4 regions of the Vibrio sp. SCSIO 43137 genome follow, and region 4 is predicted to be linked to each of the others. Evidence: predicted binding sites of a transcription regulator. Region 4 holds the regulator's gene; each other region holds the start of a gene.

Region 1 (6,217 bases), 1.5 Mb from region 4:
CAAAGTGCGCTTTGATGAAAGCAAGCAGGTGTGCTGCTTTGTTCCCCGAGATCAGCCACAGGAATAATATCGTCTGGCTCTGAAACTTTTTTAAAAAAATCTGCATCCTTTTGTCTGCTCATCCGTCTGGAAGGTATAAGACCTAAATTACAAAAGGATAATGATGTTTCAGCTGTTTACCGATCTCGCCTCATGGCTGGTTTTCGATCTTCTTAATCTCTCTCCTGACACTAAGCTGGGCGATGCCCTGCACTTTTTTGTTGAAGACACCAGCAAGATTTTTGTTCTGTTACTGGTGATGATCTACTTTATCGCCCTGATCCGTGCCTCGCTGGATGTTGAGCGTGTCAGGGACTATCTGGCCGGAAAGCATCGCTTTTTCGGCTATTTTCTCGGTTCCATGTTTGGCTCCGTCACTCCCTTCTGTTCCTGCTCAAGTATCCCTGTATTTCTCGGTTTTACCTCTGCCGGTATTCCGCTGGGGGTCACCATGGCGTTTCTGATTACTTCTCCGCTGATCAATGAAGTGGCCGTATTGCTGCTGGTCAGTTTACTGGGCTGGCAGTTTACCCTGCTCTATATCTCTGTCGGCATGCTGGTGGGGATGCTGGGTGGTTTTTTCCTCGATGTCATTAAGGCCGAGCGATGGCTGCACTCTTTTGCCGCTGAGGCTTTACAGCAGGGCATTGAAGCTCAACAGCAGGGGGAGGCTGAAACCAGTAGCCAGAAAACTCTGTCCCTCAGAGAGCGTCAAACTTTTGCCAGCAGCGAAACCCGTGAGATTTTTTCTCGTGTCTGGAAGTGGGTATTTATTGGTGTCGGGTTGGGGGCAGCCTTGCATGGCTTTGTCCCTGACGGCTGGATTGAGGCTCATCTTGGTGACCGGCAATGGTGGTCAGTTCCTGCGGCAGTATTGCTGGGTATTCCCCTTTACTCGAATGCGACAGGTGTCATTCCGGTTATGGAAAGTCTGCTGGTGAATGGTTTGCCGGTGGGAACGACTCTGGCCTTTTGTATGAGTACGGTGGCGGCCAGTTTTCCTGAGTTTATTTTGTTAAAGCAGGTGATGAAGTGGAAGCTTCTGAGTGTGCTTTTCGTATTGTTGTTGACGGCATTTACTGTGGTTGGCTGGATATTTAATTACCTGCCAATTAATTAGGCAGAAATAAGGAGTAAAAATGAAAGTAGTAAAAGTACTAGGTTCCGGATGTAAAAACTGTCAGGTGACAGCGGCCTTAATTGAAAAAGTAATCGGAGAGAAGGGTGTCAGTATTGAGCTGGTTAAAGTAGAAGATATCAGGGATATCATGGCCTACAAAGTAATGAAAACACCCGCTGTGGTGATTGATGAGCAGGTAGTCCATAAAGGCAGTGTGCCGCAAGAAGCTGAGGTTCAGAGCTGGTTCTAAAGTAGAAGAGCTTAGAAATAAGGGTCAGAGGCATTGGCTTCTGACCCTGATAAGAATTATTTGCTTACTTCGGCAAGGACTTCGTCTGCTGACGGCTGCTCTTGCTGTTTTTCTGCTCGTGGCAGAATAATATTCAGCACAATCGCAGTGATGCCGCCTGCAGAGATACCTGATGAGAAGATGCTTTTGATAAACTCAGGCATAAACTGAAGAATCTCCGGCTTCTGGGCAATACCCAGACCCATTGAGAAGGAGAGTGCCATAATCAGGATGGCTCTTCTGTCCAGCTCTTCCCTTGAGATAATGCGGATACCAGCCGCAGCAATGGTACCAAACATAACAATGGTCGCTCCGCCCAGCACTGGCTCAGGGATTAACTGAACAAAAGCTGCAACACCTGGAAACAGGCCGAGCAGAACTAACATACCGGCAATAAAATAACCCACGTAACGGCTGGCAACACCAGTCAGCAGAATCACACCGTTGTTCTGGCTGAAGGTAGAGTTAGGGAAGCTGTTAAACAGTGCAGCGATAGCTGAGTTTAAGCCGTCAGCCAATACACCGCCTTTGATGCGCTTAATATATACCGGCCCTTTCACCGGCTCTCCCGACACTTCTGAAGTCGCGGTGATGTCTCCGATTGCTTCAATAGCAGTGATCAGAAATACCAGTACTAAAGGAATAAAGAACGACCAGTCAAAGCTAAGTCCGAATTGCATTGGCACCGGTACCGCAAACAGAGCGGTTTCCGTTGCTGAAGAGTTATCAATCATGCCCATAAGATAAGCAGCTATATAGCCTACTGTCATAGCGATAACGATAGAAGCAACACGGATATAAGGGTTAGCGGCACGGTTAAGAATAATAATCAGGCTAAGAACAATACCGGCCAGAGCCAGTTTATCCAGACTACCAAAGGTTCCGTCCCCCAGTGCTGAATAACCACCACCGATAGAGACCAGCCCTACCTGAATCAAGGTTAAACCAATCAAAGTCACCACTATGCCGGAAACCAGAGGTGAAATAATCTTGCGTGCATACTCCAGCACTCTGGAAAGCAACATTTCTGCTGTTGAAGCGAGCAGTATGGTGCCGAAAATCGCCGCCATCATGGTTGAGATATCCGCGCCACCCTGTTTAAGGGAAAGCCCTGCACCAATAATCGGGCCGAGAAAGTTAAAACTGGTTCCCTGAATCGATAGCAACCCTGAGCCTACCGGGCCAAAGGTTCTTATCTGTATAAAAGAGGAGATACCCGATGCAAACAGAGACATACTGATTATGGTATTGGTCTGTTCTGCCGGGACATCAAGTGCCTGGCAAATGATCAGAGAAGGGGTGATGACTGCTACAAACATGGCCAACAGGTGCTGGAACGCTGCAAAAATGGTTTGTGGCAAAGGAGGTCTATCATTTAGTTGATAGACCAGTTCGGACTTACGCGAAGCGTTGCTCGTCGTCATTTTTAATTTTCCTAATTTTAGTTTTACTTAGCGATCGCTGAATGGGATGGCTAAGTTGAGCTCGATGGGTAATCAGGGCTGTTAATTCAATTAGATACAACAGTCCCTGAAAATCCGTTCTGTGATTGCTGTTAATCAGAATCGGCTCAGGTTTGGGCTTATTTTCAATATTCTGCTGATGCAATATTGAATGGTGCGGGATTATATCGACTATTTCCAGAAAAGCAAACGATTGCGTATGGGTAAGTAAAAAATAATGAATAAGTTAAGGGAAAATGATTAGCGACGCTGCATCTCTGCCCACCAGGCTTGGTCTGCAATTATTTGTCCTTCACTGTCCAGCGGCGGATAGGGAAGCTTTTTACGTTTGGCTACCTTTGCCAGAACCGGATGACCACGCTCAAACAGGGTTTTATGAATTACTTCTTCCGGCAGGGCAGAGGTTTCTCTGTCGTACATTCCGGCCAGTTGTCGCTGCCTTTGCGCTTCAAACAGAATGAGTGCGCTGGCTACGGAGACGTTAAGGGACTGCACCATGCCGACCATAGGGATAATAATATCCTGATCCGCCAGCGTAAGGGCGTGACTTGAAATTCCGTGCTTTTCTCCGCCAAGGATAATGGCGGTTGGCTTGGTGTAGTCAATGTCACGAAAATCGACGGCGTTATCTGACAAGTTTGTCGCCAGTACCTGCATATCTTGCTGTCTTAGTGCCGTTACAGCACTATCAATGCTGTCGTGCGTCTCTACTTCAACCCAGTTTCTGGCGCCTGCCGAGGTATGGCTAAGGGTACGCATTTTTTCGTCCGGCCATACAGCATGAACCTTATGTACACCGGCTGCATCTGCGGTGCGTATTACTGCAGAAACATTGTTGGGCTTATGAACCTGTTCCAGACAAAGAGTAAGATCCGGCTGACGGGCTTTAAGTACGGTCTGAATTCTGCTGTAGCGTTCTGGGTTCATAACTTTCTTTCGTTGTTAAGATTTCGTTTTTTAAATAATGCGCTTTAAAAAAGAAGAAGCCGATACTATCGACTTCTTCATCCGGTTAAATCATGCTGTTTACTGCCTTCTGCGACGCACTTTTAGCGCGTGAGGCATAACACGAATCTTCTTCATTATGCTGGCAAGGTGAACACGATCTTTCGCGGTCAGTGCCAGAGTAATGGTATAGAGACGGCCATCTTTCTCTTCGGTCGAGATACCGTGAATATTTGAACCGGTACGTGATACCACGTTGGTCAGTTCTGCCAGAGCACCCTGATGGTTCTGCATATCGATCTGCAGCTCAGAGATAAACTCTTGCTCGTGCTCATCGGCCCATTCAACATTCATATATTTATCAGGTTCTTTCTGATAACCACGAATATTAGGGCAGGTCTCCCGGTGAACAACCAATCCACGACCCGGTGAAACGTGGGCAATGATATGGTCGCCCGGAATCGGGTGACAACATTTAGCATAGGTAAGCAGAATACCGTCTGCCCCTTTGATAGAGAGCTTTTTGCTGGAAGATGAAGGTAGTGAACTGGTTTCTGTCAGCTCGTCAGTATCACCCAGCAGACGGCGGGCAATAACGATACTCATTAGTTCGCCAAGGCCGATGGCTGCCAGAAGGTCATCAATACTTTCAACCTTAAGCTCGGCCAGTACATTCTCTATATTTTCAGGATATATACTGTCGATAGAGTGCCTGCCCAGAGCATGGTTCAGTAACCTGCGTCCCAGAGCCACAGACTCTTCCCTGCGCATGGTTTTCAGAACCTGACGGATCTTGGTACGGGCACGGGAGGTAACTACATAGTTAAGCCATGCTGCATTCGGACGGGCTCCCGGTGCACTGATAATCTCGATAGCCTGACCATTTTTCAGCGCCTTGCTAAGCGGATATGGTTGACGATCAACGCGGGCACCGACACAGGTATTACCGACATCCGTATGCACAGCATAGGCAAAATCAACCGCTGTCGCGCCGGCAGGCAGTTCAACGATGCGACCTTTAGGGGTGAAGACAAAGATTTCATCGGGGAACAGATCAGACTTAACGTTCTCGATAAACTCAAACGAGTTACCGGCACTTTGCTGAAGTTCCAGCAGGCTCTGCATCCAGCGCTGGGCTTTAACCTGAGCTGTAGTGCCCTTGGTATCGCCACCGGCTTTATAGGACCAGTGTGCAGCAACACCTTTGTCAGCCATCTGATCCATATCTTCGGTGCGGATCTGAACCTCAACAGGAACGCCGTGAGGGCCAACCATTGAGGTATGCAGCGACTGATATCCGTTGGCTTTCGGTACCGCGATATAATCTTTCATTCTGCCCGGACGAGGCTTATACAGGTTGTGAACCTGACCCAGTACCCGGTAGCAGGTATCAGGGGTATCTACAATAACGCGGAAGGCATAGATATCCATAATGGTATGGAAACGCTGCTCTTTAGTGCGCATCTTATTGTAGATAGAGTAGAGGTTTTTCTCCCTGCCAATCACGCTGGCAGTCAGCCCGACTTCTTCAAGACGCCCTTCGATTTCTGAGTGGATTCGCTGAATCATCTCATTACGGTTACCACGGGCGGTACGGACAACCTCTTTAAGCACCCGGTACCGGTTAGGGTAGAGGGCTTCAAATCCAAGCTCTTCAAGCTCAACCTTGATGTTATGAATACCTAAGCGGTGTGCCAGCGGTGCGTATATCTCCAGCGTTTCCCGCGCAATACGTCTGCGCTTGTCCGGACGCAAGGCACCAAGGGTGCGCATATTGTGCGTGCGGTCAGAGAGCTTAATAAGGATAACGCGGATATCCTGCACCATGGCCAGAACCATCTTACGAAAGTTTTCGGCCTGTGCTTCTTTACGGTCGCGGAATTTAAGCTTATCCAGCTTGGAAACCCCGTCCACAAGCTCAGCAACCGTATCTCCAAACTGATCGGCAAGATCCTGCTTTGACGTTTCTGTATCTTCAATAACGTCATGGAGCAGGGCCGCCATTAAAGTCTCGTGATCCAGACGCATTTCAGCAAGGATACGGGCAACAGCAACAGGGTGGATGATATAAGGTTCACCACTTGAACGGGTCTGCCCTTCATGGGCATCTTTTGCTACCACATAAGATTGACGCAGAGCCTCAATTTGAGGCTCTGTTAGGTATTCTTGGGCAACATCTTTGAGGCTATCGAATAGATACAAATTATAGTCTCGGAAGTTGGCTTGATGTATTGCAGATTAACGGCTGTGAGCGATGCTGCTTACAGCGGCAAGCTCAGCGGCTTCCTGCTCTTGTTGTTCCTGACGTTCACGAGCATCGAGAACTTCTTTAGTGATTAAGCCTTCTTCGATTTCACGAAG
Region 2 (6,217 bases), 500 kb from region 4:
ACTCTTAACCTAAGCGGCTTTTAAGTGCGTGGTGATATAGGGTTGCCAGGCTTGCTGATAAAGTGCTTTAGACTCATTTCTCAGGCTGGCTATTTTGCTTTCCTCCCACTCGGTCATTGCTCTGTTTTCACTCTGCGCTTTGCGTTCAATACCCTGAATAATTTCATAAAGATCATGCTCGGGGCCGCTTTTCACTTTTTCAATCCCGGCCAGATGCAACTGAACCTCAGCAACGATTTTTGTCTCCGGTAGTTCAACAAGAATATTCAGATCCCGGTAACCGGAAGGTGCCGGAGATTTGAAGCGGTTTTTTACCCCTACAATCTTGGTTTGATTGCTGATGCTTTCAAAGGCACTGACTAAGCCTTCAACATCTTCTGCAATAATGGTGGCCCTCGCCAGATCAGTGATTTTGCTTACATTACCGTCAAGATCAGCAGCGATTTTTTCTTCTGCTCTCTGGCGGGACTTAACACCGGCGAACTGAGTCTGAGTGCCGGAAATCAGAGCGCTGCTCATACAGATAGTTTCCAGTTCCTGTTGTGCTGAAACGGCGGTTAGGTATAACGATTCAAACTCGGAGTAGGGTTGGTGGATATCCTGCTTAAAAGATTCAATACCATACAGCCCGCTGAGGCTGTGCTTAAACAGTTTAGGGGTGACCTGATTCTGGGTCTGCTTTTTGTTGCTAGGTTCTTGAGAAATCTGCTCAGTCGAGGCAAATGCCGGAGCACGGCTTAGCATCAACATAGTCAGAACTGTTCGTAGGATTACGCTCATTTAAACTCCTTCAGAGTAGATAATTTCTCAGTAAAACGGTGAGTTAAAAGAACTGGAATTTATCTCGCTGCGAAGGTTTTCTGTCGCGTACATTTTTTATCTTAGGGCAAAACTAAGAAAAACAATGCTCCATTTGCATTTATTTACATTCAGCGCGATATGGCTCACATATATTTCTTGAAAAGGGCAATCACATGGTTAACATAACCGGTTAACTGAGACGTATTATTGATTGGAACTATGAGAGATAGAGAATTCTGGCACGATAAATGGGCAAAAAATCAGATAGGTTTTCATCTGGAAGACGTTAACCCCTTACTGATTAACTTTTGGAGTCACTTGTCACCACAGCGTGATGAAAAGGTATTGGTGCCGTTATGCGGAAAGTCAGAAGATCTTATCTGGCTGGCCTCAAAGCATGATTCAGTGACCGGGGCAGAGTTGAGTGATATTGCCGTGAGGGCATTGTTTGCAGAACACTTTTATACCCCGACTGTCACTAAGCTAGATGGTGAGCAGACCTTGTATCAGTTTGATGAACTGTCGGTTTATAGCGGCGACTTTTTTACCGCGCCACTGGCGGAGTATGAACTTATCTATGACAGAGCTGCACTGGTTGCACTGCCTGAAGAGATGAGAAAAGAGTATGTTGAGAGAGTGAAGACGCTGCTCAAGCCATCCGGGCGCATTCTGCTGGTCACGCTGGATTACATTCAGGATGAAATGAGCGGCCCTCCGTTCAGCGTGCCTGAGAGTGAAGTCAGGGCTCTGTTCAGTGATTACATAGTAACCCAGTTGAACAGAGATGTAGCCGACGAAACTCATCCGAAAATAGCCCAAAAGGGCTTAAGCCGCTTTGCTGAGTTTGTCTGGCTGATAGAGAAGCCCTGACTTATCTGTTGAGAGTTCAGCCTGTTAATAGTGAACGTTAATCTGTGATGCTGCACTGACGGCATCTTCTACGGCGGTTTCAACACTATCACGACGGGCAAGTACAACACCTAAGCGTCGTCTGCCATCAATATCCGGCTTACCAAACAGCCTTAGCTGAGTCTGAGGCTGGATAAGGGCTGAGTTTAAGCCGTTGAAACGGATATCTTGTGAAACGCCCTGACCTAGAATAACCGCAGAAGAAGAGGGGCCGTAATGGGTTATACTTTTTACCGGCAGGCCAAGGAAAGCACGCACATGCAGGGCAAATTCCGACAGATCCTGAGATATTAAAGTAACAAGGCCGGTATCGTGAGGGCGGGGTGATACTTCACTGAAAATGACAGTGTCACCTTTAATAAACAGTTCTACGCCAAACAGTCCGTAACCTCCGAGGGCGTTAACCACTTTTTCAGCCATCTGTTGCGCCTGTTGCGCTGCAACGGGGGAGAGAGCCTGTGGCTGCCATGATTCGCGATAATCACCATCTTCCTGTCTGTGGCCGATAGGCTGACAGAAAAACACACCATCAACGGCACGTACCGTAAGCAGGGTGATTTCAAAGTCAAAATCGACAAAACCCTCTACAATCACTTTTCCTCGTCCGGCTCTGCCGCCTTCCTGCGCGTAGTTCCATGCTCTCTCTATGTCCCTTTCTGTTTTAATGACGCTTTGTCCTTTACCTGATGAACTCATCACAGGTTTAATGACACAGGGCATTCCGACTTGGTTAACGGCATCGACAAATTGGTCATAGTTATCGGCAAACTGATAAGGGGAAGTTGTGATTGATAACTCTTCAGCAGCAAGGCGTCTGATACCTTCCCGGTTCATGGTTAACTGAGTTGCCTGAGCGGTAGGGACGACACGGGTGCCCGATTTTTCAATGTCAATTAATGCCGATGTGGCGATCGCTTCAATTTCCGGTACAACAAAATCAGGTTGCTCAGATTCAATGATTTCTCTGAGACTGACTTCATCTAACATATCAAATACATAACTGCGGTGGGCAACTTGCATAGCCGGCGCATTGCTATAGCGGTCACAGGCGATGACCTCAATACCGAGCCGCTGACACTCAATGGCAATTTCTTTTCCTAGTTCACCACTTCCCAGTAGAAGTACCTTAGTTGAACTTTTACACCCTGCTGTTCCAAACATACATCGTCCTTAAAGCTATTTTTACAGTTTTAGCGGATCATACGTAGTTTTTTCTTTAAAGCAAACGTTTGCGTAATGAGATTTAAAAAAGGCCCTGATTAATCAGAGCCTGTCGAAAGAGCACTCGTTTATAGCTCGATATAGCTTAACGGAATATCCGGGTTGATCACATCCAGTGTCGACTGAGTACAAGCCAGATGACTGATCTTACCGCTTGAAAGCTCTGCTAGGGCGGCTGATTTAATTTGCTCGAAGGATTTGCCGGCAACCATAATCTGAATCAGTGCAACCTGAAGAGGAGGCAGGCTAGGGTTAAATGCCGCATTTTCCGCGTAAGCACCACGGTAAACGGAACCATCGTCCAGCTCCAGAGCAACACCACTGAAGTTCTCAGTGTAAGGTGAGTGGCTCATGTTCAGGGATTCAACTGCAGCGGCCAGTAGTGGTTCACAGCCTTCTGTAGAGTGGCCAAGGTCGGCATCACCCATCAGACGGGCATCAATATCAAGGTCGCTTGGTCCGAAAGACTCAGGAAGATATTCCTGCAGAGTTTGCTCATCACGCTGAGGAAGCTGAACAATCAGCTCTTTTGCAGTGGTTAGTTCGTTCATAAACTGGCGACAGTGGCCGCAAGGGCTGTAGTTGATAGTAATGTCCTGAACGCCTTTCTCACCTTTCATCCAGGCGTGGCTGATACCTGCCTGTTCGGCGTGAACCGTCTGTCCAAGCTGGGCACCAATCAGCTCCATATTGGCGCCAAAGTAGATGCGGCCGGACAGACCGCGGACAATGGAACCAACATAGAAATTTGAAATCGGAGCGTAGGAGTAAGCAGCAGCAAAAGGAAGCAGGGCTACACGTAGCTCATTATCTTCCAGACCAGAGAGTTCCAGCAGCTCTTCAAACTGTTGCTTAGAAATAGTGGCGTCAAAGTCATCCGCTTTAAAGATATTTTCCAGATAGGATGCGATATGAGAGGGAGCCTCTTTTAGCGCGGTTTCAATTCTTGAGTTCATGACGAATCCTTAGTTAAGCATTCATTTTATTTTAGATAGTATTTCATTATTATCTGTGATTAACGTCACATTAGATGTTGCAATGTATTTTCATGTTGCATAAATTGAGTGAGGTCACATTTGTGTGAGGGCAAAAAATAGCCAAAAGCACCTAATTTAACCAAGGTTTTGAGCTTAAGAAGAAAGCCAGAGAGCAAAGGTAAAAAATGCAGGAGCCAGTATCGAGGTGATAACTCCGCACAGAACCAGCGCCAGTGAACTAAAGGCGGCATCACGGGGATCTTTTTCTACGCAGGTTGCCGTACCCAAAGCATGAGATACAGTGCCCATGGTTAGCCCTTTAGCTATCGGGTGAGTTATGCCGATAAGCTTATAGATGGGATAAGCAAAAATCGCCCCGAACACGCCGACAAGGAGAACCATAATAGCGGCTATTGCCGCTTCACCGCCTAGCTGACTGGAGATTGCCATGGCAATCGGTGTGGTGACAGACTTACCGAGAATACTGGCTATCAGCGGTAAATCGGTTCCCAGAGCTACAGCAATCAGGGAGGCGGTTAACATAGATAAAGTACTGCCTACACCGCAAGCGAGGAAAATGATTCGCCAGTTTGCCTTAATTTCGGGTAACTGCTCGTAAAGAGGGTAGGCAAGAGCAACCACCGCCGGCTGAAGCAGATAGGTGAGCCACTGATTATGCTGGTAATATTCCTGATAGGGGACGTCAAGAAACAGCAGCAGGGGAATAACTATAGAGATACTGATTAACAGTGGGTTTGCCAGCGGGTGATTAAGCTTTTTGCTTAGTGCGCGGGCAATTAAAAAGGTGACTAGTGTCAGGGCTAACCAGATCATTTCTTACCTACCAGAAGCCGCTCAAGAAGGTAGCTGAGTGAGATCAGCGTGATAAATGTTGCTCCGATTGTACTGGCCAGAATTTGCAGTGCGTTATCCGTGAGCAGATCCATATGCTCCATCAGCCCGGTACTAATGGGAATAAACATCAGAATCATGTAACGGATAAATAAACTGGCGGAAGGTTGTACCCATTTCGCCGGGATCAGGCCACCCGCCATAGCAAAGAACAGCAGCAGCATGCCGATAACGCTGCCGGGAATGCTAATGTTAAGTGTGTTCTGAATCAGAATGCCGAGTGCAAGTGCTGATAGTAAGATTGCCAGAGAACGGCAATAAACGATTAGGGTTTTTAGCATAATCAGGAAACAAGTTTCTCCACATATTGGTAAACAGACTTAAGAATGGCCATTTTGTCTGCATCACTCTCATGCTCATGGGCAAGATTTTCCAGATTGAGCATATAGTCCGGCAGTCTCGACTCAAAATAGTCACGACAGTGTGCAGCCCAGCGCGCTTGTTCTGACTCACTTAAGGTATGGGGGAAATTTCTCGCCCGGTAGCGGAACAGCAGCGGTTCAATACGGCTGTCATTGAAACTGATATCCAGTGCAGCCAGATTTTCCGGCTTAGTCTCCAGAATAATATCCATTGAGGCGCGGTCAGCAGGTGAGAAAAAGTTGTTGTAAAGCTGGCTATCCACATCACTATCCTGTGGGTATTCGCGCTCAACACTATACATTTCTATAAGCTTTTCCCGGATTTCAGGGTGCTGTTTAAGTCTGTTGAGGTTTTTCAGACACTGTTCACGATCGATGCCGATTCGTTCTGCATTTTCTGCCGTCAGGGTTTTTGCCGGAGCCAGTATCGGGCACTTGTTTATATGAACCAGTTTCACCGGTACCGGCAGTTCATCGGGGGCTAACTCGTCGCGTCGGGTATAGAGACGTTCCCTTAGCTGCTCGCTGTTAAGCTGGAAAAGTGGTTCAGGATCCATGGCCAGATTGACCATAATGGCGGCATTCTGATTGTCCGGATGCCAGGCCAACGGAACCATCCAACTGGTATTAGAACACTCCAGCCCTAACATACCTGATACATGCACCAGAGGAGTCATATTAACGATATCGATAAGCTCATTCAGTTTACGCTTGTTTCGCATGCTGTAGAGGTAATCAAACAGCTTAGGCTGGGCGGCTTTCAATTTCTTTGCTAACTCAATGGTTGCGATAACGTCTGCCATGGCATCGTGGGCATTTTCATGTTCAATACCGTTAGCGACAGACAGTTTTTCCAGCTTAAAGCTTGGTCTTCCTTCGTCATCGGTCGGCCAGTTAATACCGTCGGGGCGTAGTGCGTAACAGGTGCGCATCACATCCAGAAGATCCCAGCGGGAATTGCCGTTTTTCCAGCTCCACGCATAGGGGTCAATAAAGTTTCTGTACAGGGTATGGCGGGTAACTTCATCATCAAAG
Region 3 (6,217 bases), 1.3 Mb from region 4:
AGGCAACGCGGAGCTGCTGTTCTGTTACTGAGTTCCGTACTTATTTTGCTCAGTTTGCTTGTCTCTCTCTCCTATTCACAACTGGTGCTGTATCAGATCCGAAAAGTGCATAACGAGACGGCTGCGCGACAGAACTTCTGGATAGCAGAAGGAGGCCTTGAGTGCGCTTTTTCTCAGCTAACGGAACCGTGGCCTCCGAGTCATCCTCTGGATAACTGCGGGTTACCAGAAGAGCTGCAACTTTCTGTTATTGAACAGAGCAATACACTTTACCGTATTATCAGCCGCTATAAAGGAGCTGCTCACTCCGGATATTTTTTCCTGCGGGCAGATTCAGATGGTGTTGTTAAAGTTGTGAAACTGGAAGGAGGATGGTTTGATTATCCCTTCTAACCAGCAAGGATTTAGCTTTATAGAGGTCTTGGTTACCCTACTATTCGTCTCTGTATCCGTTGCCGGGTTATCGCAATTACAAATAAGCAGTGCAAGATATGCAGATTTAGCCAACAGAAAACAGACAGCACTGTATCTTGCTGAAGCGAAACTGGAGACTTTTCGTGCTTATGCCACTGTATCCGGGATGAAAGCTTCCAATAAGAAAAACGGGCTTTTTGATTTAGTAAAATCGGGAAGTGAAGAGCAACGCTTACCTGAACCCTATCAGCTTAACTGGGTGGTGACAGAGCGTATTAATAGTGGCGGGGGAATTAAAAAGATTAGCTTACAGGTAAGCTGGCAGGACGGTAACGGAGCAGAGCAGAAACTCTCCTTTATAACAGTGCTGTATCGGGCAGAGTACTAAATAACGGTTCTTAATTGTGTTCGATATTTGTCAAAGTGACACATATTTAGGAACAGCTATTTAGATGTACTTTTCTAACCCCTCTGGCTGGTTATATACTAGTGGCCGTTAATTTTTCCCCATAGAGATTATTTTCAGTGAGCACCAGCAGTTCAAACTCCTTTTCTGAAGCAGACATTCGCTTTATGCAACGCGCTATTGAGCTTGCTCATCAGGCTGAGCTGGAAGGTGAGGTTCCCGTCGGAGCTTTGCTGGTAAAAGATGGCGAGATCATTGCTGAAGGGTGGAACCGATCTATCGGTGATCATGATGCTACTGCCCATGCTGAGATTCAGGTACTACGCAAAGCGGGTAGCGCGCTGGAAAATTATCGTCTGCTGGATACCACCCTTTACGTTACTCTGGAGCCCTGCCCTATGTGTGCCGGTGCTCTGCTGCACAGCAGAGTAAAAAGAGTTGTTTTTGGTGCTCCTGATCTGAAAGCCGGTGCGGCCGGTACTGTGCTTAACCTGTTTCAACATCAGGCCGCCTATCACTATGCCGAGGTGGAGCAGGGGTTAATGGAACAGGAGTGTCGTGCCCAGCTTCAGGCATTTTTTAAGCGCCGCAGAAAAGAGAAAAAAGCCCTGAAACAGGCAAAAAAGCTGGCTGATAACTCTGATAATTAGTAAATTCTATTTGAGTTTTAGCTACTCATCAGCAAAGGCTTCACTCTGCACAAAAGCTCTGTGTCTCCAGATAATCTTCTTTTTATTGTTTGCCTGCATCCTTTTACGGCGGTTGGCCGATGAGATACTTGTCAGGCGCTTTCTCTGTAGTTTTTTCCGGAACATGCCTTTCTCCGTTACCGTTTAATTTTATAGTGGTGCTAACTTGTTAAGCGGATAGTGCTGAATTTATGTTGCGGTAATAAGTAAGATTTATGACCAACAGATGAAATTATCTGCTGAGCAATTTCAATCCCCTGAATGATTAAGTATCGGATAAATACGCCGGTTTTCAAGGACGTTTAACTAAAGCTGCCGGTGAGAGTTACTTAGTCAGAAGGAAAGAAAATAAAAAAACGGGCCATTAAAAGGCCCGTTTTTCAGATGGTTTATCACTTAACTGATTCCGTCTGATTTCTGCTATCAGGTTCAACGGAGCTTTCATCACCGGCTGGTTTATCAGAGTTTGAAACTTTAGCCGGTGGAGTCTCAGCTTGCTGGTCTTTCTGAAGCGGGCCGACAAACTCATCCAGAGGGATATCAATAACCTGTAACCCTTCAATATCAACCTCGTTTGCCAAAGCTTGCTGTTTTTCAATATGACCAATAATGGATTGATAATAGCGACGGATATTCTCTACATACTTTCTGGCTTCATCACCACGGGCGTAGCCGTAACGGGTCTGGCTGTAGTATTTGCGTTTCTTCAGCAGCGGAAGACGATCTTTTACATCTCCCCATGAATCGGGATTGCCGTTCTGCCATTTGGTCAGGCGGCGGGCATCCATCATATGACCGTAACCCACGTTATAGGAAGCGAGAGCGAACCAGATTTTTTCATGTTCAGGAATGGAATCAGGAACCCTGTCCACAATCCCTCTCAGATAATCAACGCCGCCGCGGATAGACTGCTCTGGATCGAGACGGTTTTTTACTCCGACGGATTTAGCGGTAGGCAGCGTCAGCATCATCATGCCGCGAACACCGGTAGGAGAAACCGCCCTCGGATTCCAGTGCGATTCCTGATATGAGAGAGCGGCAATCAAGCGCCAGTCAAACTCCTGAGAATAGGCTTTAAACAGTGGTTCCCATTTAGGTAATTTGCTGTCCAGTGCCCGGATAAAGGCACGGGTATCTACGTAATCGAAGCTTTCTACATGGCCGAAATACTTCTCCTCCAGTGTGGCAAGTTCTCCGGACTGTTTTATCTCGCCGAAAAACTCAATCAGAAGGGCATATAAACTCTCGTCATCGCCTTTGCGCATATACCATGAGATTGGCTGGTCTTCCGTCAGCTCATAAGCCACGGCGATATCCGGATAGAGTCTCTGTGTCAGTGAGAGTTCTACGGAGTCAGCCACAGTAAAATCGAGCTCTCCGGTAGAAACCTTCTTCAGTAGATCTTTTACGTCTGAATTGTGGTCAATTGAGAAGGTCAGATCCGGATGCTGCTGTTGCAGCTTTTCCAATGTCTGTACAAAGTGCGAGTCAGAAATAACCGCCAGAGTCGATTCACCTTTCTTCAGATGCTCCGCCAGTTTTTCATTGTTGCGGGGACGCCATTCGTTTTTTTTGTAGGCTACCTGCTGGCTGACATAGTAGTAGGCTGGAGCGGCACGGTACTTTCCGATGCGCTTGGCTGTCTGGCTCAGGCCGGCAGCAACAATGTCTATTTCATTGTTATCTAGTGCAGGAAACAGACCGGATAAACGGTAAGCCGGTTTGATCTCCAGTTTGACTCCCAGCTCATCTGCGAACCGTTTTGCTATTTCGTAATCCAGACCGGTCGGACCGTCGGGACCTATATAGTAAGCCAGCTGGTTGTTCAGCGTACCGACACGCAGAACGCCGCGCTCACGAACTTTATCCAGCTCGCTTTTCGGATCAGAGTCGATCTGACAGCCGGATATCAGCAAAGCAAACAGCAACAGAAAGACGGCTTTTGCCGGGTTAACAATGGATGTTTTTAACATTAAATACAGCATGCTCAAAAATTGACTAGGCTCTTTATATCAAAGCTAGGGGAAGCGGCAAAGAATCATTCGGGAAAACAGTGATAATTTTCAATTTATCTGCGCAGACAAAGTTTTTTTAAAAAATGACGCAAACGGTTGCTTTTTGTGTTACGTCACAAAAAAAATTCCTCTATAATACCGCCGAACCTGAGGTGAAATTGGTGTGAGTTTAGCAAGGAATGCTGATAACTCTCTGAATTTATACCAATATTACCTAACCAAAGAGACTTAAGTACATGAGAATTTTGCGTGGTTCACCTGCTCTTTCGCAGTTTCGTGTCAGAAAACTGATTGAACTTTGTCACGAACAAGATTTACCAGTAACAGATATCTACGCCGAGTTTGTCCATTTTGCCGATCTGAGTGAAGATCTGACGGCGGAAAATCTGCAGAAGCTGGAAAAACTGCTTACCTACGGCCCGACAATTCAGGTGCATGAACCTGAAGGTTCTCTTTTGTTAGTCACTCCCCGTCCGGGAACCATCTCTCCATGGTCATCGAAGTCGACGGATATCGCCCATAATTGTGGTTTGTCGCAGATTAAGCGTTTAGAACGTGGTACGGCCTATTACATTAGTAGCTCCTCAGAGCTTACTGATGAGCAACAGCGAGTACTGAGAGGGCTGGTTCATGATCGCATGATGGAAACCGTTTTCACTTCATTTGATATGGCTGAACAGCTGTTTACTGTTGCAGAACCTGCGCCGGTGACTGAAGTTGATGTTCTCTCCGGAGGTCGTGCTGCACTAGAGCAGGCTAACATTAGCTTAGGTCTTGCTCTGGCGGAAGATGAGATAGATTATCTGCTGGAAAGCTTCTCCGGCCTGCAGCGTAAGCCGAATGATATTGAGCTTATGATGTTTGCACAGGCGAACTCTGAGCACTGCCGGCATAAAATTTTTAATGCCGACTGGACTATTGATGGTGTAAAGCAGGATAAATCCCTGTTTAAGATGATTAAGAACACCTTTGAGACCACGCCGGATAATGTTCTGTCTGCTTATAAAGATAACGCCGCCGTTATGACCGGCTCAAGTGTCGGGCGCTTCTTTCCTGATCCGGAGTCTAGCCAATATAACTACCATCAGGAGAAAGCGCATATCCTGATGAAGGTGGAGACACATAACCATCCGACTGCTATTTCACCTTGGCCGGGTGCATCAACGGGCTCCGGCGGTGAGATTCGTGATGAAGGCGCTACCGGTATCGGCGGAAAGCCAAAGGCCGGCCTGGTGGGCTTCTCAGTATCTAACCTTAAAATCCCGGGCTTTGAACAGCCGTGGGAGAGCGATTTTGGTAAACCGGATCGCATTGTCAGTGCGCTGGATATTATGCTGGAAGGCCCCCTTGGCGGCGCTGCCTTTAATAATGAATTTGGCCGTCCTAATCTGCTTGGTTATTTCCGTACTTATGAAGAGAAGGTTAACTCTCATAATGGCGAAGAGGTGCGTGGTTATCACAAGCCCATTATGATCGCCGGTGGTATGGGCAATATCCGAGAAGAACATGTACAGAAAAGAGAGATCCCTGTTGGTGCCAGCCTGATTGTATTAGGTGGCCCTGCTATGAATATCGGCCTTGGTGGCGGAGCTGCCTCTTCAATGGCGTCCGGTCAGTCGGCTGAAGATTTGGATTTTGCTTCGGTTCAGCGGGAAAACCCGGAAATGGAGCGACGTTGTCAGGAAGTTATTGACCGCTGTTGGCAGATGGGTGAAGACAACCCAATCGCCTTTATTCACGATGTAGGTGCCGGTGGTATTTCGAATGCACTGCCTGAGCTGGTGGATGATGGTGAGCGTGGCGGCCGTTTCCAGCTGCGTGATGTTCCTAATGATGAGCCGGGTATGAGCCCGCTTGAGATCTGGTGTAACGAATCTCAGGAACGTTACGTACTGGCTGTTGCTCCTGAAGATATGGCGGTATTTGAAGCTATCTGTAAGCGCGAAAGAACGCCTTTTGCTGTGGTTGGTGTTGCTACGGAAGAGCGCCATCTGACGCTGGAAGATTCACACTTCTCAAATACTCCAATTGATATGCCAATGGATATTCTGCTGGGTAAAACTCCTAAGATGCATCGTACGGCAGAAACCCTGAAAGCGGATAACCCTGCATTTGAACTTGCCGGTATTGATGTTAATGAGGCGATAGACAGGGTTCTGCGCCTTCCTGCGGTAGCGGAGAAAACCTTCCTGATCACTATCGGCGACCGTACCGTGACCGGTCTGGTTGCAAGGGACCAAATGGTAGGCCCATGGCAGGTACCTGTGGCTAACTGCGCCGTTACGGCTGCCAGTTATGACAGCTATCATGGTGAAGCCATGTCAATGGGGGAGCGCACTCCCGTTGCACTACTGGATTATGCCGCCTCTGCTAGGTTGGCGGTGGGGGAGTCCATCACCAATATTGCCGCGACAGATATTGGCGACCTGAAACATATTAAATTGTCCGCTAACTGGATGTCTCCGGCTGGCCACCCCGGTGAAGATGCCGGCTTGTATCAGGCGGTGAAAGCAGTAGGTGAGGAACTTTGTCCTGCCCTTGGCCTGACCATTCCTGTCGGTAAAGACTCAATGTCCATGAAGACCAAGTGGCAACAAGACGGGGAAGAGAAAGAAGTTACATCCCCTCTAAGCCTGGTTATTACTGCTTTTGCCAGAGTTGAAGATGTACGTAAGACCATTACACCTCAGCTG
Region 4 (6,217 bases):
CCTGAGGCTGAAAATACCTTCACCACGCACTTCTGCCTTAATTTTATGCTGTTTAAGAAGCTCACAGAGTATGTGAGCTTCGGTAGGGTTGGCTGCACTATAGATATTCATTTACGTCAGAATTCTCCTTTGTGAGGCCTGCTACGCCGTTAGCTATCAGGCGTGGTTAACAGGACGAACCTTTTTCATAATCCATTTTGCGATAACAGGGAACAGGCCTAGCAGAACAAATGATGCCAGTACACCCGGAGAGACAATACCAGACAAGCTGTCGATATTGGCTAACTGAGTACCCGCATTCAGGAACACAATGGTGCCCGGCAGCATGCCTAACTGGCTAACCAGATAGTAACGGGCAGTGGAGATTGGCGTCAGCCCCATTAGTAGGTTAATCAGGAAAAACGGGAATACAGGGATAAGTCTTAATGAAAACAGATAAAACGGACCGTCTTTTTCCACGCCTTCATTAATGGTCTGCAGTTTGCTGCCAAACTTAGACTGTACCCAGTCACGAAGCAGGTAGCGGCTGCTGAGAAAGGCAAGTGTCGCCCCTATGCTGCTGGCAAATGAGACCAGAATCAAGCTAGTGACAAAACCAAACAGAGCTGCGCCGAGCAAAGTTACAACGGCCGCACCCGGAATGGAAAACGCGGTAATCAAAATATAAGCGAAGAAGTAGATAAGAGAAGCAATAACAAAGTTATTCTCAATATAGTCCGCTAACAACGCTTGTTGAGCTTTGGCGTTTTCCAGAGTCAGATACTGACCAAACTGAGTAGCCAGCAACACAATAAGAGCAACTAAAAAAAGTCCGATAATTAGTTTCTTGTTCATTATTCGTTTCCATAAAATTTGCGTTAACTACTATGACAGGGATAGCCCGAGAAAACTTTCATAATATTTTAATTATGGCCTATGAAAGCAGAGATTATTTCTATTTCGTTTAAACCTTAATCTGAACAGAACAAAAAAGCCGCTAAACAGAGTTAGCGGCTTTGCATTAGCTGGCTTGCAGGTCAATTAATTGAGAGCCTGCATAAGTTCTGCTCGTCTCTCTTGGGTGATTACAGACCAGTGTGTCCCTTTAAGGGCGCCTTCAAGAGCCCACAAAAGTTCTAAATTAACGGTGTCGGGGTGACTTTTCTGTATCGCTTTATAAGCACCAACGGCACCTACTTGTTTCAGGTCGGAGACGGATGCAATACCGGCTTTCTTCAGCATGCGTTCAGTGCCAAGGCGCAGATTAGGTAGATCTTTTAGCCTGCTTGGCTTTTCTTCCGCGTGAGTGGCTTTTTCACTCTTCGCATACTCCAGAGCTTCAGTGGCAATAGAGAGTATCTGATCTGTGTTGTTCCATATTTCATCTGGCAGAGCAAAATACTTAGTGACAACGGGAAAACCACGCTTTTTATAAACGTAAGGTGTGTATCCTGCTGCCTTATACTTTTCAGCGGAAGCTTTATGAGCTCTTATGTGGAGAGAGTTATTTACAACAAGAGCGAACATGGTTTCATCGACAAAAATCCCGAATCCGCCAAACATTGAACGCGACTTTACTTTGCCGAATCGTTCAAATAATAGTAGTGAATCTTTGAGTACTGGTTTATCCATTTTCATAGTCTCGGGTTAGGAAATTGCATCAACCAATTCAGTACCGAGAAATTAACAGAACAGCGAGTTGAGTTGTCAGAACAACGTAAAAACTCAATAGCCTGTCAATCAGTCTTCGGCAACCCCGCTACCTTTCATTTCTGTTAAGGCCGGAAGCTTTGCGTCCCACCCTTTCGGATGGTTTGCCCTGATCGTGACTCTATAAATATAGATAATTTCTGGACAGAGATCACTTTATAGAATGTTTAATGTGATGTTGCTCACTAAATCTCTGGCCGTATTTAAGCAAATTACTAGAGTATTAATTCAAGAGGTGAATGTAATTAGAAGGTTAAATTGCCGTGCTGAAACAGTACTGCACGGCAAACTAAAACATAGCAAATCAGCTTAATTACTAATATTTTTAACGCTATCGCGTACAACCAATTCTGGCTGCATTTCGAACACACGTTTTTCGTGTTCTTTGTTCTTGATTCTTTCCAGCAGAATCTCAAATGCTGTTTTACCTACACGTCGCTTAGGCTGGTGAATGGTGGTTAGCGGCGGAGAGAAATAAGCTGCAAGGTCAATATTGTCATAACCGATCACAGAGATATCTTCCGGGATACGGATACCACGGTGCTGAAGACGGCTCATCAGGCCTAAAGCCATGGTGTCGTTAAAGCAGAATACTGCCGTCGGTTTTTTGTCCATAGCCAGAATCTTGTCAGCGGCCTCAACGGCTGTATCGCATTCAAAGTTACCTTCAAGGATCTTACTTTCGTCAAACTTGATGCCATTCTCTTCCAGCGCGCGGCGATAGCCCTGAGTTCTTTCTATACAGAGTTTCTTATCCAGATGACCGCTAAGGCAGGCGATATCAGTATGGCCATTCTCAATAAGGTATTTGGTCGCTAGGTAACCACCCTCTTCGGAGTTATCAATAATCTTATCTGAATCATCTTCAGAGGACGAGGTACCCTGACCCCAGTCCATAATTACTTTAGGAATATCGGCGTGACCGTCCAGCATCTCCTGAAGTTCAGCTGTCAGGTCAGAACACATAACAAAAATGCCATCAACACGTTTTTCTGCCAGCATGCGGATATAATCGCGCTGTTTCTCGTAGATACCACCTGTGTTACACAGAATAAGAGTGTAACCCTGACGGTAACAGTAGCTCTCAACGCCATCTACAACTTCAGCCAGAAACGGGTTAGTAGACTGAGTTACCAACATACCGATAGTGCGGGTTGTATTACATTTTAAACTTCTGGCCACAGCACTAGGGGCGTAGTTGAGCTCTTTTACTGCGTCCATCACTTTTTGCTGAGTCGCCTCAGCAACAAAACGAGTTTTATTAATTACGTGAGATACAGTAGTCGTTGATACGCCAGCGATGCGCGCAACATCTTTTATGGTGGCCATAAGCTTATCCTATTATTCTGATGTTCTTATAAAGTGTAGACAACTTTTAAATCCATCAATATCTGTGCCGGAAACACAAAAAACCGCTATCTGGTATAGCGGTTTATGATTTTCATGCGTTTATCATCGTTTTCGCAGGCATGATAGCCGCTTTTGCGCAACATACAAAGCTAAAGCTCTAATTAATTTGTATTTGGTCACATTTGCCTGCTATTGCCTGAGATTATTCTCCGGCAAGATAAGTGCAGTCCAGCTTTAAGAAATCGACCAGCAGTGTAGAGACACTGGAATAAAAACCAAAATCATCGAACTTACTGCATTTTTTACTGAACTCAGGGATCCAGCTTAACAGATAAGTTTCAATAAATGCTTTCTGTTCCAGCAGAGCTTGATCAATATGTTCCAGCTTTTCCAGCTCGTTGGATCGAATGATCATATTGCCGAGAAAATCCAGTTCGATGGCAATATGGTCAGCAGGTTCGTTCAGGTCACTGTGTACATCGACACCCTGACTCTGCATCAGTTTTTGCATCTCCTGAGCAGGCTTGTCATTTAACAGGCCGTTCTCACCTATGTACATGGAGGCGTAGGGAAGGGCGCCCGATTTATCTGTCTGCAAAAACAGGCCACAGAAATCTGCTGCCAGTTCCAGTTGAGCATCTTCACGATCCTGAAGACGGTTTAATGCATCAACCATTTTGTCAACAGAAGGCTTAAGGGTAGGGTTCTCACCCAGCCCGGTTAAAAATGAACGGATTTCTGGAGAGTGGTATGCCTGAACATCTTTTTCTGTCAGCTCTTTGGCAAAAAGACTAGAAAGCCACCAGTAGATTTCAGCTCGTTTTTCATTAAACGCTTTTGTCTCTTCCATTATTTAATTCCTAAATAAACAATACTTAAATAATTGTATGCAAAAAATATGAATAGAATTAACTTAAATTATGACAATATATTAAGAAAAATAGGAGAAAATTAACACGGCGTCAAATAGTTGTTCTCCATCAATAAAAATCAAAAAACTCAATAAAAAACTTATTCTGGGCTAGAATTGTTAAATAATATAAATAGAATGCAACGTAACTGAAAAACGGAAAAAGTCATGGTCATGAGCAGTCACGTATTAGTTGTAGAAGATGATGTAGTCACCCGCAGTAAATTGGTCGGGTATTTTCAGAATGAAGGCTATCAGGTCAGTGAAGCCGAAAATGGCGACACCATGCGGGAGGTGCTTCAGGAAAACAATATCGATCTGGTGATGCTGGATATTAACTTGCCGGGTGAAGATGGACTAATGCTGACGCGGGAGCTCAGGACTCAATCGGATATTGGCATCATACTGGTTACCGGACGTACGGACAGTATTGATAAAATTGTCGGCCTTGAAATGGGGGCAGACGACTATGTGACTAAGCCTTTTGAGCTTAGAGAGCTGTTGGTAAGGGTTAAAAACCTGCTATGGAGAATCTCTCTGGTACGTAACCCGCCGGGGGAACCTGACAAGGAGCAGGATTCAGAGTTTGTTGTCCACTTTGGTGAGTGGGTATTTGATATCCAGAGAAGGGCATTAAGCAAAGATGGTCTGCCGGTAAAACTGACCAAAGCAGAGTATGAGTTGCTGGTTGCTCTCTCTTCTAATTCAAATAAAGTTCTTAGCCGCGAACGTATTCTTAATATGATCAGCCACAGAGTTGATGCTCCTAATGACAGAACCATAGATGTATTGATTCGCCGGTTAAGAGCGAAAATGGAATATGATCCAAAAAATCCACAGATATTTGTTACTGTGCATGGTGAAGGATATATGTTTGCCGGCGATTAAGGCCATTATTTTTAATAAATTAATATAACTGTTAATAAAAGCCGGGGTATTTCCCCGGCTTTTTTAATGGATAATGAGAACTAGCTCAGATTAATAATCACTTTTGTTAAACTTATCACTATTCCGGCTGAGTAACGGGCGCTTTTTCAGGTAATGTTGAAGAAGTATCTATGAGCGAATCGCGGATATAACTCCACCATACTCCCAGCTTTTCGTGCCAGTATCTTTCTGTCTGCTCCAGATATCTTGCCTGTGGAGTAAATTTAACCCACGCCTGCTTGATTTCAGACTGAGCCAGATAGTTTGTCGGCGCAGGAACAGGATTCAGGCCGGCGGAATGAAACTCGGTCAGAGCCCGCTTCATATGGCTTGCTGAAGTGACTAAAACCAGCTTTTTCTGCTTTACAAATGCCGCTGCCTGCCTCGCTTCTTCCCATGTATCTTTTGCTGTTTCCAGCAGAATAATGTCTGGCTTGGCAACGCCCAGAGCAAGGGCAACACGAGCCATCATCTTAGCGTGGCTAAACTCAGCGCCGCCGGCGTAACCCGATAAGATTAACTTGGAGCCGGGATACATACGCACAATACGAATACCTTCGGCTAATCTCATTAGCGCCGTTCTGCTTAATTCAGAAGTGGGCGGGATTTGATCGTCTACTACGTGACCGGATCCGAGAACCATAACATAATCGATGCTTTCATCTACCGGAAGAAAAGCGGTGTATTCACGTTCCATTGGTTTTAAAAGTTGTGTAGAAAGGGGTTGGAACGAAACCGCAAAAATGCCGCTTAGGGAGAGGAAAACCAGTAATACACCAAAGCGGTGCCGCTGAGTAAACATAATTAATGCAAGGCCTAAAAAACCAACAATCAGCAGGGCTGGCAGAGGCATTGAGAGGGACGACAGTATTTTTTTTAGCTCAAACATACTTTAATAGTCCGAAAAATCATCACTTAGTTGTAAAAACTCAGCATAACCCTTTATTCCTGTATTTCCTATGACAGAATAGGCAGCAAATTGAAAAATGATAACTCAAACAGCGTGATAGAAGACCGTAACTTTGATGATATAGCGGAAAAATTCGCCAAAAATATCTATGGCTCCGGAAAAGGTGACATCCGGCAAACCATTGTCTGGGAGGATCTATGTGCCGCTATGGAGGTACTAGAGCCCGCTGGTGAGCCTTTGCATATTCTGGATGCCGGTGGCGGACTGGCGCAGATGTCTCAGAAGCTGGCTGCTCAGGGCGGCAGGGTTTCTTTGTGTGATATCTCTTCAGAAATGCTGCAGCTAGCGCGCAAAGAGATTGAAAAAAACGGCCTGAGCGATCAGTTTCGTTATATTCACTCTCCTGTGCAGGAGTTAGGGTGTCACTTGTC

What was found. The regulator PurR, encoded in region 4, represses purine synthesis genes. The targets are predictions, from matches to a motif close to TNANGNAAACGTTTNCNTNA.
Region 1: a site for PurR is predicted at 3,093-3,112, ahead of PK654_RS00395 (uracil-xanthine permease family protein). Genes of this name have one in related genera too.
Region 2: a site for PurR is predicted at 2,928-2,947, ahead of purT (formate-dependent phosphoribosylglycinamide formyltransferase). Genes of this name have one in related genera too.
Region 3: a site for PurR is predicted at 3,609-3,628, ahead of purL (phosphoribosylformylglycinamidine synthase). Genes of this name have one in related genera too.

Annotation. Positions count from the first base shown of each region.
Region 1 covers NZ_CP116383.1:86,334-92,550, forward strand. The annotation lists gene PK654_RS00380 (sigma-70 family RNA polymerase sigma factor) at 1-67, shown strand, start outside; gene PK654_RS00385 (permease) at 164-1,159, shown strand; gene PK654_RS00390 (thioredoxin family protein) at 1,179-1,409, shown strand; gene PK654_RS00395 (uracil-xanthine permease family protein) at 1,466-2,872, opposite strand; gene trmH (tRNA (guanosine(18)-2'-O)-methyltransferase TrmH) at 3,152-3,838, opposite strand; gene spoT (bifunctional GTP diphosphokinase/guanosine-3',5'-bis pyrophosphate 3'-pyrophosphohydrolase) at 3,938-6,058, opposite strand; gene rpoZ (DNA-directed RNA polymerase subunit omega) at 6,095-6,217, opposite strand, start outside.
Region 2 covers NZ_CP116383.1:1,478,169-1,484,385, forward strand. The annotation lists gene PK654_RS06950 (RelA/SpoT domain-containing protein) at 10-780, opposite strand; gene PK654_RS06955 (thiopurine S-methyltransferase) at 1,021-1,671, shown strand; gene purT (formate-dependent phosphoribosylglycinamide formyltransferase) at 1,696-2,871, opposite strand; gene cdd (cytidine deaminase) at 3,000-3,887, opposite strand; gene PK654_RS06970 (LrgB family protein) at 4,062-4,739, opposite strand; gene PK654_RS06975 (CidA/LrgA family protein) at 4,739-5,101, opposite strand; gene sbcB (exodeoxyribonuclease I) at 5,104-6,217, opposite strand, start outside.
Region 3 covers NZ_CP116383.1:723,289-729,505, forward strand. The annotation lists gene PK654_RS03515 (hypothetical protein) at 1-393, shown strand, start outside; gene PK654_RS03520 (type IV pilus modification PilV family protein) at 377-802, shown strand; gene tadA (tRNA adenosine(34) deaminase TadA) at 940-1,470, shown strand; gene PK654_RS03530 (hypothetical protein) at 1,492-1,635, opposite strand; gene mltF (membrane-bound lytic murein transglycosylase MltF) at 1,902-3,482, opposite strand; gene purL (phosphoribosylformylglycinamidine synthase) at 3,761-6,217, shown strand, end outside.
Region 4 covers NZ_CP116383.1:1,974,710-1,980,926, reverse strand. The annotation lists gene PK654_RS09280 (putative signal transducing protein) at 1-111, opposite strand, end outside; gene PK654_RS09275 (TVP38/TMEM64 family protein) at 157-834, opposite strand; gene PK654_RS09270 (TfoX/Sxy family DNA transformation protein) at 1,021-1,611, opposite strand; cyclic di-GMP riboswitch class I at 1,726-1,808, opposite strand; gene purR (HTH-type transcriptional repressor PurR) at 1,999-3,018, opposite strand; gene torD (molecular chaperone TorD) at 3,242-3,889, opposite strand; gene torR (two-component system response regulator TorR) at 4,124-4,837, shown strand; gene elyC (envelope biogenesis factor ElyC) at 4,956-5,765, opposite strand; gene cmoM (tRNA uridine 5-oxyacetic acid(34) methyltransferase CmoM) at 5,880-6,217, shown strand, end outside.